Regions from separate parts of the Bacillus sp. CZDM1 genome, predicted to be linked through region 2. Evidence: riboswitches for the same ligand, from Rfam matches in the RefSeq annotation. Region 2 holds a riboswitch; the other holds the start of a gene.

Region 1 (7,851 bases), on a different contig from region 2:
TTATAAATAATTGACTTCCCCTTAAACATTCAATTCTCACAGCTAAAACTCCTTTTTATCACCCCTTGTCCAATCCAAAAGACAAGCTTTTTCATATATATAATTATTAAATATTAATGTGAGGTGTTTTATGGAAAGTTGTGATTGTCGTGCAACCTTATCCGCTACTGCCGTACCAGTTGAAACCTTAATTAATCGTTTTCCCTCCAGCGGCATGATTACGGTATCTGCACAAATTTGTGATGTTAATTGTTCAGTTAAAAACAGTTATATTTCCATTCTTTATGGTGACCATCAAGATCAAAACAATAGCTTTGTTTTTAAATCCGTGGTATCTGGGTTACCCACATGTGAACCTGTTTCCGGTGGCGGTATTGGTATGATAATGTCAGCTGAAGGAGAGGCCTCTGGAGTCCTCTTTAATGACAATGCAATTCTATCCAACATACATTTTCTCCATGAAACTATTATTGGTAATGCCATTTGTTCTATTTCATTAACAGCTAACGGGCAGACCTTTGAGGTGCCGGGATGTATCTTTAGTCATGCTGAAAAACTAAATTGAGCAGCTCCCGTATCGGAGCTGCTCTTTTATCATTTTTTTAAATGATATGGAACGGTTGTGATGATAACGTTTCTTTTATATAGCAGGTATGCTTTAATAAGTAAGCTTGATTGATTATGCAGGATATTATGCCAGCCTTTTTTAGGTATGAATTGTGGAATGATGACCGTGACCCTGTAGTTCGCTTCACTAGCTTTATGCTGTACCGTATCAACAAATTTAGTCAATGGCTGTATGATACTCCTGTAATGCGAGTGCAGGGTTACGAGCCTAATATCAGGCTGCCACTTATTCCATTTTTCTTCGAATTTCTTTTCATCATCTCGTTCAAAGGAAACATAGACGGCGAGCACTTGATCCGCTCCTAGAGATTTTGCGTAATTAAGTGAATTTTCTACCACTTGTGTAATTCCTGCTACAGGAACAATAATTACGTTCCCTTCGATTGGAATTGCAGGTTCGTCGGCATTTATTCTTAGTTGTTCACCCATGGCCTCATAATGCTTTCTAATTCGGTAAAAAACGATAACAATGACAGGCAAAAATACCAATACCGGCCAAACCTGGGCGAACTTAGTTAAAAAGAACATAATGGTAACAATAAAGCAAATCACTGCACCTAAGGTATTAATAAATAGCTTAGCCTTCCAGCCTTGAGGCTTTTCACGAAGCCATTTTAACATCATTCCCGTCTGTGACAACGTAAAAGGAATGAATACTCCAACCGCATATAGTGGTATTAAGTGCTCAGTTTGACCTTTAAAAAATATAATTAGGAGGATGGAAGCTAAACCTAGGACTAAAATTCCATTTGAATATCCTAACCGGTCTCCTCTTATTTTGAACATTCTTGGGATAAACTTATCGTTTGCTAAATTTACTGCCAGCAAAGGAAAAGCTGTATACCCTGTGTTGGCGGCAAGTATTAAAATCAAAGCCGTAGTCCCTTGAATAAAGAAATACATAAAATTCCGCCCAAATGTTTGCTCTGCAATTTGTGAGACTACTGTAACCGTTTCATTTGGCCTAATTCCATAATAATAAGCTAAAAATACAATTCCAGAAAATAATACAGCAAGTAATCCGCCCATTGCTGCTAATGTTTTTGCAGCGTTATTTGGGGCTGGATCTTTAAAGTTCGGAATTGCATTCGAAATCGCCTCAACTCCTGTAAGTGCTGAACTTCCTGAAGCGAAAGCCCTTAAAAGCAGAAATAAAGAAATCCCAGCAATAGGTGTACCAACAGGTGTATGCAATTCCGCTGGAACCTGACCTGTTACGATATTGTACATACCTACACCAATCAAAATGAATAAAGCGAGGACGAATAAATATACAGGATATGCTAAAATAGAAGCAGACTCTGTTACACCTCTTAAGTTTAATGTTGTAATAAATAACACAAAGACAATCGCTATACCCACATTATGGTCGTGTAGTGCTGGAAAGGCTGATGTTATGGCATCCGTTCCAGCTGAAACACTAACTGCTACCGTTAAAATATAGTCAACAAGTAGAGAACCTCCCGATATCAGCCCATAATTCACACCCAAATTTTCCTTTGATACTACATAGGCTCCTCCGCCATGAGGGTAGGCAAAAATAATTTGTCGATAGGATAAAATTAACGCCAATAATAAGATTAAAACCCCGATTGCGATTGGAATGGAATACCAAAAGGCAGCCGCACTAATAGTCACCAACACAATCAGGATTTGTTCCGGTCCATACGCAACCGATGATAAAGCGTCAGAGGAAAGAATTGCCAACGCTTTTGTTTTATTGAGCTTTTGTTCCCCTAATTCTGTTGACTTTAAAGGTCTGCCAATTAAAAATCTTTTGACTGAAGAAACCACTTTTTCCACTCCCGAGAAACCATAAATTGTGAATAACTTTCTATTACCTTATTAAATTGTCAAAAATGCACAAAAAAATGCCCACAAGTCAAAGTAAATAGACCTGTAGACATATATGCTCTGTCAACAAGCTCCACCTTCCTTCTCATTAACGCTTACGAGGTTAGCTGTCGGATTCGGGCCATTGAGTAGCCCTACCTATTAAAGGATTCACCCCTTGGATATACTATCCATATGAATGGTTCCCCCGCACCAATTGGTCTCAGCGATTTAGAAATATGAAACTGTGATTATCATACTCCTGTGTTTATCAAATGTAAATTAAAATTTTTAAAAGAAAAATATGATTGGAGAAATTTATGTCTAAAGAGAAAAAGCCGTTATTGACTGATGAATTTTTAGATGAACTTGCAAAAGAAATCAATGAAATATACGGTCCTCCGGATGAACAAAATAATAATACAAAGAATGATGAAAAAGATAATTAATCCACCATTCCATATTTCCGTATAACAATGGTACACTTGTCCAAATTGTTAGAATCGCTCACATTTTAAAGACAAACTCGATGATTAGTACATATAATAACGTATCCAGGATTTATGGTTGGGAGGAATATAAATGGATAATGTTATTCTGCTATCGAGAAACACCACTAACAGTGGGATATTGACTCTTCATCCCAAATTAGCAGAATCAATGGGAATTACTCAAATTACAGCTAGAAAGATCAGATTTGGAGCAAAAACCTATCAATCTATTGTAGAAATTTCTGATGAGCTACCCTTGAATGGGGCAAGCCTATCTGAAGATATTTTGGACATGCTGAACATACCTCAGCATTGCAGTCTTGAAATTAAGCAGCATGGAAACGAAATACAAATAGGACCCTTTATAGGTTTACTTGCTGGTTATTATCAAAGCTCCATCAAGAAATACCTTGAACAACTACGAGATTATGTTTTCCTTTATCATGAGATTAAAGGTGCAATACTTGTCTTTTCTCTTGACCATGTTGATAAAATCAATCATACAGCCAAAGGATATCTTTATAATCCACGAACAAAACAATGGGAAGAAGGTACCTACCCATATCCTTCAGCTATTTTTGTGATGACATCTTCTGTAAGCTCTGCGTGGATACAGCATTTCAAATCAGTCATTGGCGATGTCATTTTTAATGATTTCTTTCTATCTAGATTGAGTATTCACAAGAAATTAGCAAATTCAATTGGTGTAAAATGTTACCTGCCCGATACGATTCTTTATGGTTCTCCTCAAGATCTGTACTACTTTTTAAAGAAATTCCCTAATTTAACAGTTAAACCACTTAATAACGCAAATCGTTCAGTCATAAGAGTATACTTAAAAAACTCGAACTCACTCGTTATATCTAATCTGAGAACCTTGGAAACTAAGAGTTTCAAATTTAATAGTCGGGATCAAGCCTATTCCATTTTTAAACAATATTTTAAAGATGGAGAATATTTGATTCAGGAATCGATTGATGTAACAGGTTATCGAACGATGTCAATTCGAATCATTACTGTTAAAGATCAAACAGGTCAGTGGAAGGCTATGGGCTTGTTTACCCGAGGAGATCAATCTGGAGAGAATGAAGGTAAACTAATGCCTTTGGTTAAATTTCAAAAAGAGATGGTATCAGATTTCTTGCAGCAAAGTGATTTGTATGCATCCCTGACCTATCAGGAATTAACCCATATTGCTATTGACACAGTCAAAGAAATTGAGAGCATGGGGGTGCATTTTGCGAATGCAGCTGTAGATATAATAATTGGAGAATTAGGCGATATCTGGATTTCAGAAATCGATTACTTCAATCCCTCACACGAAATAGCACTAGTCGCAGGTTATCCGAACCTATACTATGAAATCTTAAAAACCAATATGCTCTATGCGAAAAAGCTAGCAGGTTTTTAACAATAACAAAAGAGCTAACCAAAAATTAGCTCTTTTTTGCTATTTCCATTATTTCTTTCAGTTCATTTGTAAAACCTTTTACAGCTTTATTTCCTATCACCGTTACCGGAACACCTAAAAAGCCATATTTCTCAACTTCTGTTTGAAAATCTGTGTTCGTTGAAATATCCCTCACCTCAAAAGGTATGCCTTCCTCCGTAAGGACTTTTTTGACCATTGTGCACTCTATACAGTCATTTGTGGTATAGACGATAATCCCTTCAGCCATTGTTTACCCTCTCCTTCCATTCGTAGTTACTCTTCATCAAAATATAAAAGTTCTGCTGCTATTTTATCACTTATGGTGATTACCCCGAAAGAATACTGCTTCTGTCTTCTCTTGTCAGTTGGCGATCCTGGGTTAAAAATTAATATTTCCCCTTCAAATCGGTTTACCGGGATATGAGAATGTCCAAAGATAATACAATCTACTTTTTCACCTTTAAAGGCTTCAATGGCACGTTTTTCCGTTGTTTTTCCTTTACCATGTCCATGGGTAATACCAATTTTAAACCCACATACTTCTACTATTTTTTTAAAAGATAACAATTCTATTATTTCTTGTCCATCTACATTTCCATATACACCTTCAACTCTTGCATATGACTGTAGCTCTTTATATACATCTATGGTTGTCCAGTCACCTGCATGGATAATCAAATCAGCATCCTTCAGTTGTTCTAATAATCTAGTTGGTAATCCCATTTTTCTCTTTGGTAAATGCGTATCTGATATTACGACAATATTCATACTTTTTCCTCACTATTTTCAAAAAAATAATCTATTCCGTTTGACATTATGCACCAATTCTGTGATTCTCCTTTGTTAATACGACAACATTAATTGACATCCGTACTCAGAAAATGTCTGTTCCTGCGCTTTCCCGAGAAATACAGAAAAATTTCCCAATGGAACCGCTTACATCCTATTTTTTTCATTACATAATTGGACAAATTCTTGAATCAACTTGTTTAATTTTCCCGCTGCTTTTGTCGGTATCTGATGCTTTTCTTTTGAAAGAAACTTTATTACATTACATGGTAATTGGTCACTTAATAGACTGGCATACCGATGAAAAGATTTGTCTTTCTTACCATAGACCAATAATATTGGGAGTTCAATATTATTAAGTTGACTCGTACAATTATATTCCAAACTGTACTGGTAATATTGAATAATATTTCTGGCAACACCTTTTACTGATTCATTGTACAATTTATTAAACGTTTCTTTTGTATCGGAATTGCCCCATGTAACGGAATATGTCAGAATAGAAAATGTCAGAGGGTTTGCAAGTTTAATGGCTAAAGATATCCTGTTTCTCAGATAAAAATCACTCGCCTCTGACATCCCACTTACTAAAATACTTCCTAAAGCTCTGTCGGAATAAGTCAGCATAAATTCTAAGGCAATAGAAGCTCCTGTCGAATATCCGCAGAAAAATGCTTTTTCTATACCTAAATAATCCAGCAAACGTTTAATATCATCCACGATTAACGGATAAGTTAGCGATTGATTTGAGTACTGACTTCTGCCATGGCCTCTTATATCAAAAGTAATAACTTTAAAATCCTGAGAAAGTTCTTCCATTTGGTAACTGAAATTCTCACTCGTCAGTAAAGGCGGATGGATAAAAACGATGGGAGTTCCGCTTCCTTTAACATTATAGTATAGGCTGACACCTTTAACATCCAGCATTGGCATTGACTAGTACACCTCAACAACAATTATGAAATCACTTAACTTGCATTCTAAATAAACTTCCTCTTGTTATTATGTATCTTTTAGTAATAAAAAAACTGTTCCCACTTTAAAAAGGAACAGTTAATGCTACTAAAGAATTAAGAAAGCTATAGGTGCTGTAAGGAGAATCGTGAATACTACTCTTTCAAACCAAATGACGACGAGTTTTCCAATCGTAAGTGGAATTTCTGTCGATAAGATACATGGTACTACAGCTGAGAAAAAAATAATCGATGATACCGAAACAACAGCGATAACAAACTTAGTAACAATGGCTGCCTTGGTAACTAATAGGGCCGGCAAGAACATTTCTGCAATTGAGACAGCGCTTGCTTTTGCGGCCAGCATTGGATCTGGTAATTGAACGAGTGCTGTGAAAGGATAGAAAATATAACCAAGCCAATCAAATACAGGTGTAAATTCTGCCAATATAAGTCCAAGTAACCCAACTGACATAATAGATGGCAAGATACCCATAGTCATGATAAAGCCATCTTTAAGGTTGTCCCAGATATTTTTACCTAAGCTCGAAGATTGATGAGCGGTGACCATCGCTTCTTTCCACGCAGTTTTAATACGGTCTTTCTTGATAATGACCTCTTCATCACCCTTCATATCCTGGAAATATGAGTCGCTCATTTTATTTAGCGGCCAAATTCTAACTGTTATAGCGGTAACGATGAATGTCACCACAAAGGTAACCCAAAAATAGGCGTTCCATACCTCCATTAGATCCAATGTCTTCGCAACAACAATCATAAAGGTTGCCGAAACAGTTGAAAAACCCGTTGCAATAATGGCTGCTTCTTTTATTGAATATTTACCTTCTTTAAACACACGGTTGGTAATTAATAACCCAATGGAATAGCTTCCTACAAAAGAGGCAACCGCATCTATAGCTGACCTTCCAGGTGTTTTCCAAATCGGTCTCATCACTGGCTGCATGAATATTCCGATAAATTCAAGTAAACCATATCCCACTAAGAGAGCAAGAAAAACTGATCCAATTGGAACTAACAATCCAACAGAAATCACCAGTTTGTTAAATAGGAATGGTGCCATATTTGGATCAAAAAACCACTTCGGACCAAAATTAAAAACAAGCATAATAGCAGCAACTAATCCGAAGATTTTCAGTACTGAAAACACAATAGAAACTGTGTCTTTATTCCAAGATTTCGTCACAAAAGGGTATACGGTACCTAACAATATGACCAGTAAGGCGTAATAAGGTAAAACACTTGGGACCGCAAGTTGAATATAAGAAACAAAATGATCCAGCATAATAGAAGACTTGCCATTCATAGTAACAGGTACAAAAAATACAAAAATACCAATCGCACTAAAAACAAAAAACTTCATGACATTCAACATATTACTATTCTGCAATTCTGGCTGCTGAACCTGCTGTAACGGTCGATTTTCCATACCCAATCCCCCTTGTTCGAATAAATTCCCTAAGTTCCGTATTCGCACCCACCATTTGTCCACCCAGGGTGGACAAATGTCTTTTAGCGGTGCCTGTCACCATAGCTATCAATTAGATATCATTTGCTATCTAGTTGCTAGCACTTTGTCGAAGCATGACTCCTGTTAGGAAAGTTAGGAATACGTGTGTTCCGAGTTTGACTGTTGGCTGGACTTGTGTGTCTTTTTGTGGATCCAGGCAGACGATGTCCATTGCTTTTACTTTTGGATGACGACCTG
Region 2 (7,851 bases):
TACGGAGAACACTTCGAATTTCATCTTTTACCTCACTTAAGAAGGTTTGCTTATAAGTATCCATGGCATCGAAAAATTGATCGGCATTCTTAATAGCATTTTCCTCATTCGTTATTTCGGGCATGGTTTCTGAAACAATTGGCAAAGAGGAGGAAGGGGGTTCAGAAATCTCGTTTTCTACTGGTTCATCCTTCGTTTGTAAGTTTTGTAGGATCATCTCTGTGCTTAATTTGTTTTCGTACATTTGTTTAATATCCAAGAGTAAATCTAATTCTACCTCCGAATATATTCTAGCGCCTTGTCTGGTCCTGGGTATATCAAGATATTCCTCAAGTTCCTTTTCCCATTTTTTTAATGTAGCTGGCTTAACATTTATTTTTTTGGAAACTTCCTTTAACGTGAAAGTTCTCATAATATTCAAATCCCTTCTATCCAATTTACGGTAAAACATCTATGGATAGTAATTTCTATAAGGTGCACCCCATTTTCCTGCAGGGTGACAAAAGCTATCAAAACAAGACGGATAACACGAAATACCAACAAATTCATGCAAAAAAAGCTGTGCATATGCACAGCTTTCGCTTACTCGATAATCCCTAATGCTTTTAATCCATTATAGATACCTGATTCTGTTACGGAAGTGGTTCTATGTTTAGCATATTGAAAGAGGTCCGGATGGCCATTTCCCATTGCAAATCCTTCACCAACACTCAGAAGCATTTCTTTGTCATTCATTCCATCACCGAATGCAATAGCATTTTCCTTCTTAAATCCAAGGTGCTTCAGGACATATTGAACACCAATGCCTTTATTGACTTGATCTCTAATCACGTCATAACAATGAAGCATACCTTCAAGATTTACTTGTGATAAGTGGATTTGATCTTCATGTTTATATAATGCAGTATCCTTTGTTTTTAAATTGATCAAGGTCATTCCGAGAACTTCATAATCGTTTGATGGTGAATAGGAGTCATTTTTATGTAAGTGAAACTTTTCTATAAATTCTTTTACACCATCTGCTTCTATATCAGAAAATATATTTTGGTCTTTCGTATACAAAACAAGTTCATGTTGATTTTTTTTCGCAATATCAATAAATTGTTTGACACTTTCCTTGTTCATTGGCTCTTGAAATAGGTCTTTACCTTGATAAATGGCAAATGCACCGTTATACCCAATGAGGGAATGGACATTTAACTCTTTCGCAAGTTCCCTGATTTCATGTAAAGGTCTGCCAGTGGCTAAAAAAACCTCAATTCCTTTTTCTTGAACCTGACGAATTGCATTGATCGCAGTATCCTCGATGGTATCATCCGGCTTAATGATGGTTCCATCAATATCTAAAAATAAAACCTTATAATCAGACATTAAACCTCTCCTTAAATTAGGTATATTCTTTCAGTTTATCATGTTTATTTAAGAGATAAAACATACGGACTGAGGAATACTAGGTAAAACTGGCTTGGAAAAAAAGGGAGGCTTTACTGCATGTTAAAACTAGTAGTTCTTCTTCTTCTTCTCATTTGCTTGCCTGACCAAGTTTTTTCACAGCAAAAGGTACCTATCTTAGTTTATCATTCCATTGATAATTATTCCGGTCTAGGGTCCAAAGAGTTATTTGTAACTCCCGAGAATTTCGAAAAGCAAATGATCTATTTGAAAAATCAGGGATATACGTTAGTAACATTCGAACAGTGGAATCAACTTGGTAAAATAAAGAAACCTATTTTTCTAACCTTTGATGATGGGTATAAAAATAATCGTAACGCTTTTGAGATTCTCCAGAGGTTAAAGGATGAAACTTTTAAGCCAAAAGCAACTTTTTTTGTAATATCGGATTTTGTCGGTAATGTAAATCGGTTAAATATTTCAGAATTAAGAATGATGTCGGACTCTGGTGTTATTTCTGTTCAGTCGCATACAGCTACACATCCAGATTTGACAAAGTCAGAAAATCTCCACTATGAATTAAAAGGATCGAAGGAGAAAATAGAAAAGATAACAGGGAAACCTGTCATTGCCCTAGCCTATCCATATGGAAGTTATAATGAACGTACAGCTTCAGAAACGAAAAAGTTTTATTCATTTGGATTGACGACAACACCAGAAATTTATTCGAAAAAGGATATCAAAAACGAGGATTTTTACCTGCCGCGACTGTATGTTAAGTATTCAACCAATTTAAAAGAATTCGCAAAATTAATTACAAAATAAAAAAGGGACAAAGTTGTCAAATATCGATGAAACATGAGCAAACACTAGAGAAATCATTGTTTTTATTTAAAATTGGAGATTAGGCAGTTAATTTAGGCGAATATCACTCTTTACAAGTAATCAGGTTGAGGATAAAATTATCGTCATAATCAATATTAAATTAAATATTTCGGCCAAAACCCATCAAAATGGGTACGGAGGAACCAATTTATTGGGGCTAATTCTACTATTGTAGAAGGGATGAGAATTTCTTTCGCCATCCTACCCGTCAGCTAACTTCGTCGGCTAAAGCGAAGGAGGTCATGGACCGCCAAGTACAGGGGCTTTTTTGTTTTGATTAACACTTTAAGCAGCTTGATTTACTGTTGGTCTTTTATTATGCCTATTTTAGGGAACAGGTGAAGAAAATGACATTAAAAGATTATTTAACAAAGCTAAAGATAGGTTTGCCAAAAACAATGGTCCATTTGGATAAGAAGGTATACGAAGCCGGAAGTGTTATTAACGGTACCATTGAGATAACAGGCGGCCTGTTAAAAAATAAAATAAAAAGATATGATATCGATCTAGTAGGGATTGATTCCCAGGCATTTGTAGAAGAAATAGTAAATAGTCATTCCGTTTTCTGTTCTTTTGAGTGTAGTCCAAACCAGACTGGAAAAATTTCGTTCTTAATCAATGTTCCTGACGATATTAAAAAAAATCAAGAAACTTTTAACTATTCTTTAATCATTAATATTGATTTAGGAAATGCAAACAATATTACGCAAAATGTCCCAATTATGATAGATGCCGTTTCTTAGTATGTATCTATTAAACTAGTTATTTAATGTAAATCGGAACATTATCCTATTTATTGATATAGCATTGTAAACTACTAGAAATTAGGCTGTAAACAATCACCGTTATAATGAAGGTAACATTAGACTTTATTAGGCGGGTGCAATGATGGAAGACACAATGGTTAAATCCTATTTACAGAAATCACTAGAAGAGTGGAAGGATGATATTTCATCAGTCCTTATCGAAATTGATAAAGAATATGAAGAAGTGGCACAAGAGTTAAAGGTATATTCTTACAAATACGGGATTACCAAGCAAGTCATTCAATCAACGGTGAACGAAGAAATTATTGAAAGTATACGACAGAGGTATCATAAACCGTTTGAGGAAAGTTATAACCAATTAAAAGAGTATATAAAAGACCTAGAAGAGAAGCAGCGAGTTTTTCACATGTTTGTTCAAAAAATTGATGAAGTGAATCGTAAGGAATCTGCAAAGAATCCTATTTAATTATAAAGGATAACAGTCTGGTCCAAATGGATCAGGCTTTTTTTGTCGGCAAGTGAAAAAGCTTTGCATATAGTAATTAACACAGATTCTCACAGAGAGGTGTTGAAGCATGATTACTGCAAGGATCGGAAGTAAGTGGTATACACTGCCGGACAATCTTGAGGAATATTTTCAAAAATTTCGGTCTCAGGTTATCGGCAATCATCAGGAATTTGACTCGCCGTACGGAAGAAAACCTATAATATATGCTGATTGGACGGCAAGCGGAAGATTATTTCGACCAATTGAACAAAAGGTTTCAGAGGTATTGGGTCCTTTTATGGCCAATACTCATACGGAATCAAATATTACGAGTTTAATGATGACGGGTATCTATAATCAATCAAAAAAAATCATCAAGGAACATGTAAATGCCAATGATTTCGACGCTGTCATTCTTGATGGATTTGGAATGACATCTGTAATGAACAAATTACAGAGAATAATGGGGGTTCGAGTCCCGGAACAATGGAAAGACAGTATTAAGCTTTCAGAGAAGGATAGGCCAGTTGTTTTCCTCACACATATGGAGCACCATTCTAACCAAACTTCATGGCTTGAGACATTAGCGGATGTTGAGATTATTAGACCTGACTCAGAAGGTCTAGTAGATGTTAATCATTTGGAACAACTTTTGTTACAGTACCGTGACCGAGCGGTTAAGATTGGCTCATTTACAGCATGCTCGAACGTAACGGGAATCCAGACTCCTTATCATAGGATGGCCAAAATCATGCATAAGCACGGAGGTCTTTGCTTTGTGGATTTTGCTGCCTCAGCTCCCTATGTGAAGATGAATATGCACCCAGATGACCCTATGGAAAAACTCGATGCCATTTTCTTTTCTCCGCATAAATTTTTAGGTGGACCCGGTACGAGCGGTGTCTTAATTTTTGATAAAAGAATTTATACAAATAAGGTGCCAGATCATCCAGGAGGGGGGACGGTGACATGGACAAATCCATGGGGTGGACACCAATACATTAACGAAATTGAGCATCGTGAGGATGGAGGAACACCAGGGATCCTTCAGGCAATCCGTACAGCGTTATGTATCAGATTAAAGGAACAAATGGGAATAGAACAAATTTTAGCGAGAGAAAAAGAACAGCTCGAGCTGCTTTTATCTGGATTAGGGAATATTCCTAATCTGCATGTATTAGAGAGTCATCAACGCAATCGAATCGGAATTGTTTCATTTACTATTACGGATATTCATTACAATCTTATTGTACGTTTACTAAATGATCGATATGGATTTCAGGTTCGCGGTGGCTGCTCGTGTGCAGGAACATATGGTCATTATTTATTGGAAATTGACAAACATAAATCGAAGCAAATCGCTGAACAAATTGATCAGGGAGATCTATCTACTAAACCAGGGTGGGTCCGGTTTTCACTGCATCCAATTATGACCAATGCGGAAATTTTATTGTTTGTTGAGGCCATGAAAGAGATAACTAGGAACATTGCTGATTGGAAAAAGGATTATATGTATGACCCAGTCAGTAATGATTATTTCTATAATCAACACATCCGAAAGGATATGGCACCTTTTTTTGATCTAACTTGATATCTTTTATGGTAGGCAACGGTTCAGATATTCCAACATATGTTATAAGAAAAAAAGGTGGGATATCATGATTCATATTGTGAAGCGGGGCGATACCCTTTATCAAATTTCTTTGGATTATCGGGTAAGCCTCGCTAGTCTTTATGCAGCAAATCCCGGGGTCAACTACCAGCAATTATATGTAGGACAAAAAATTCAAATCCCTGGTCTGCCAGACCCCAATACAATTCCCTTTTCGATTCAAATTTCGATTGGAAAAAGAAGACTTTCATTATACCGGAGTGGCAAGCTGGAGAAAATCTATCCGATTGCCGTTGGAAAAATGCTGAGTGCTACCCCAACAGGTGATTTTGTAATTGTTAACCGACAAATGAATCCGGGTGGACCATATGGTGTTTTATGGCTTTCATTATCCAAACAAGGCTATGGTATTCACGGCACCAATAATCCGAGTTCGATAGGTAAAGCTGTATCAGCAGGTTGTGTTAGAATGCATAACCGGGATGTTCTTCAGCTTGCCGAAAAGGTTCCCAACGGCACAAGAGTAATCATCCGGCCTTGATAATCGCTACATTTATTTTATCAAGTATTATGAAAGGTTTCATGAGTGACCACTTATATAAAATCAATAAAAAATCTCACCTCCATAAAAGGGGAGGTGAGATTTTTTGGTTATTTGTAGATAACAATCGAACCAACTGATTTGTCTTTTGCTTGTCCATTTACACGAACCTTAAGTCCGAAGTTACCAATATTACGGCCAGCATCTGGCATGAATGTATTCATAAATGAGTTGGTGTCATTAAATAGAGAAACCGCTGGTTGACTTGGTCCAAACAATGTTTGAAGACCAGGATAGTCAAGATTTAATCCAGATGTAGGATTTAAACCAAAAGCTGCATCTGCGATGTGGTAACGAGTAGATGCTTGGGCTGGTGCTGAACCGTTGTCAAAGCTCCATAGTAAGTCTGTATTTGTATGAGCATCTACAACGCCTACAAAGCCTTCCCCAGGGTGAATACCTGTCCAGTTGTCAGTAAAAGTTGGGTCCACATACCAGACAACAAGACCGCCATCATAGCTCATTAATGATTGTCCACGTTTGATATTGGCTAGACCTTGGTCAACCCCTGCATGGTTACGCCATTCTAATAGGTAGTAGTGATCAGAGTACTTATTTCCGTCTGATTTTTCAAAACCATTTAAAGTAAATGCTGATGTTGTTTCTGCACCATCAGTCACAACAGAAGTGCCATCTGCTGTAACATTAATGTTATCTACGTAGAAACCCTTTTCCGAAGTTCCCCAATCAGTAATATAACGGAAGCGAAGTTGTACATTTTTACCTGCATAACCAGACAAATCAAATGCTTGTTTCGTCCAGCCATTACTATCACCTGTAAAACCAGGCAGGGCAGGAGCGATTGTTGGATATGCTTCAGGCACTGCACTTGAAACCGTGTTGCTATTGCTTAGAGATTTCCAAGTTGTACCGCTATCCTCAGAGACTTGTACAAAAGCAAAATCCCAATCCTGTTCTATTTGATACCATGCATCAAATTCTAAAGTTGCAGAGGTCTTTCCTGTTAAGTCCACAGTTGTAACCATGTTTGTATCTATTTCATCTTGCTGTCCGCCCCAGTACTCGAAGGAGCCAGTGGCAGGAGTATTAATATTTGTAGCCTTTTGCGGCAAGTTTACTTTTGCAGCAATTGCGTTTTTGCCATTTGGAGAGTTTGCTTGATCAAGTAATACTTGTGTTCCTTTTGTAGATACTTCATTCCAGTCTAATTCAACAGTATCATTTGTCCAGTTTCCACCTAGGTAGGATTGGAAATATGATTTTGCTAATGGGAGAATCCAGTTGGCTCGGTACCGCCAATTTTACCTGCCCATGAACCACCTGCCATAATCGACCAGTACGCTACTGCTTCACCAGTACCAGAATAAATTGTGTCATATTCATCTGGGTAGCCTAAATCATGACCATACTCATGTGCGAACACTCCAGTTGCACCGTCTTCAGGCATCATTGTGTAATCGTAAAAACCTGGTAAACCTTTACCTAATCCATCAGTGTCAATAAATTTCGCTGAACGATGTGACCAGATGGCATCATTTCCTAATGAACCTCCACCAGCTTCTTGACCAACACCAGAGTGGATAATCATTAAGTGGTCGACTAAACCATCAGGCTCTTTAATATTTCCATCTCCATCTAAATCGTGAACATCCTCATTGTCATATTGATCTACTGGAACCCCAGCAGCTAATGCAGCTTTATAAGCATCAATTACTAACTGCTTAGATCCACCTGGAGTAACATTATCATGACCACCCGTAGCTTTATCTCCGCCATAATAAGCGGCAGTTCCTGGAACCTTTAACCAGCCAAATGCCTTACCATCAACTGAGTAAGTTCCGCCTGACTGCTCTTCATAAAATTGTTTCATGGAAACAAAATCTTCACCTTTCGGACCTTCTACACCATTTTCCCCAAAAATCATATCTTCAAAGTGTTCTAATGGATAATCTGAATAATAGTTATCCGTTTCATTAGGCTTAATGTTATTATGGGCAAAGTCAGAGTATTCGACAGCTAGGACAAGTACTTTGTCTTCTCTTTTTTCACCATTGTAAGCGGTTTCTTTTACGGGATCGGGATTCCCTTTTAAGTGTCCGTTTTTATTTCCATCTCCATTTAATAAACCATTGTTAAACTCTTTAAA

The links. Region 2 has a riboswitch for cyclic di-AMP ahead of ACY3XC_RS00270 (sporulation protein). Riboswitches for the same ligand answer to the same signal wherever they lie in the genome.
Region 1: another riboswitch for cyclic di-AMP. It lies ahead of ACY3XC_RS11350 (APC family permease); the one in region 2 lies ahead of ACY3XC_RS00270 (sporulation protein).

The regions. Positions count from the first base shown of each region.
Region 1 is NZ_JBUESO010000004.1:230,026-237,876, forward strand. It holds gene ACY3XC_RS11345 (hypothetical protein) at 131-565, shown strand; gene ACY3XC_RS11350 (APC family permease) at 595-2,421, opposite strand; cyclic di-AMP (ydaO/yuaA leader) riboswitch at 2,559-2,699, opposite strand; gene ACY3XC_RS11355 (hypothetical protein) at 2,781-2,909, shown strand; gene ACY3XC_RS11360 (YheC/YheD family protein) at 3,043-4,362, shown strand; gene ACY3XC_RS11365 (glutaredoxin family protein) at 4,388-4,630, opposite strand; gene ACY3XC_RS11370 (metallophosphoesterase family protein) at 4,657-5,151, opposite strand; gene ACY3XC_RS11375 (alpha/beta fold hydrolase) at 5,320-6,105, opposite strand; gene ACY3XC_RS11380 (YjiH family protein) at 6,235-7,518, opposite strand; gene ACY3XC_RS11385 (agmatinase family protein) at 7,703-7,851, opposite strand, start outside.
Region 2 is NZ_JBUESO010000001.1:44,594-52,444, reverse strand. It holds gene ACY3XC_RS00285 (MerR family transcriptional regulator) at 1-412, opposite strand, end outside; gene ACY3XC_RS00280 (Cof-type HAD-IIB family hydrolase) at 583-1,371, opposite strand; gene ACY3XC_RS00275 (polysaccharide deacetylase family protein) at 1,492-2,217, shown strand; cyclic di-AMP (ydaO/yuaA leader) riboswitch at 2,379-2,519, shown strand; gene ACY3XC_RS00270 (sporulation protein) at 2,625-3,020, shown strand; gene ACY3XC_RS00265 (hypothetical protein) at 3,166-3,510, shown strand; gene ACY3XC_RS00260 (aminotransferase class V-fold PLP-dependent enzyme) at 3,620-5,122, shown strand; gene ACY3XC_RS00255 (L,D-transpeptidase family protein) at 5,190-5,684, shown strand; gene ACY3XC_RS00250 (choice-of-anchor J domain-containing protein) at 5,795-6,835, opposite strand; gene ACY3XC_RS00245 (immune inhibitor A domain-containing protein) at 6,970-7,851, opposite strand, start outside.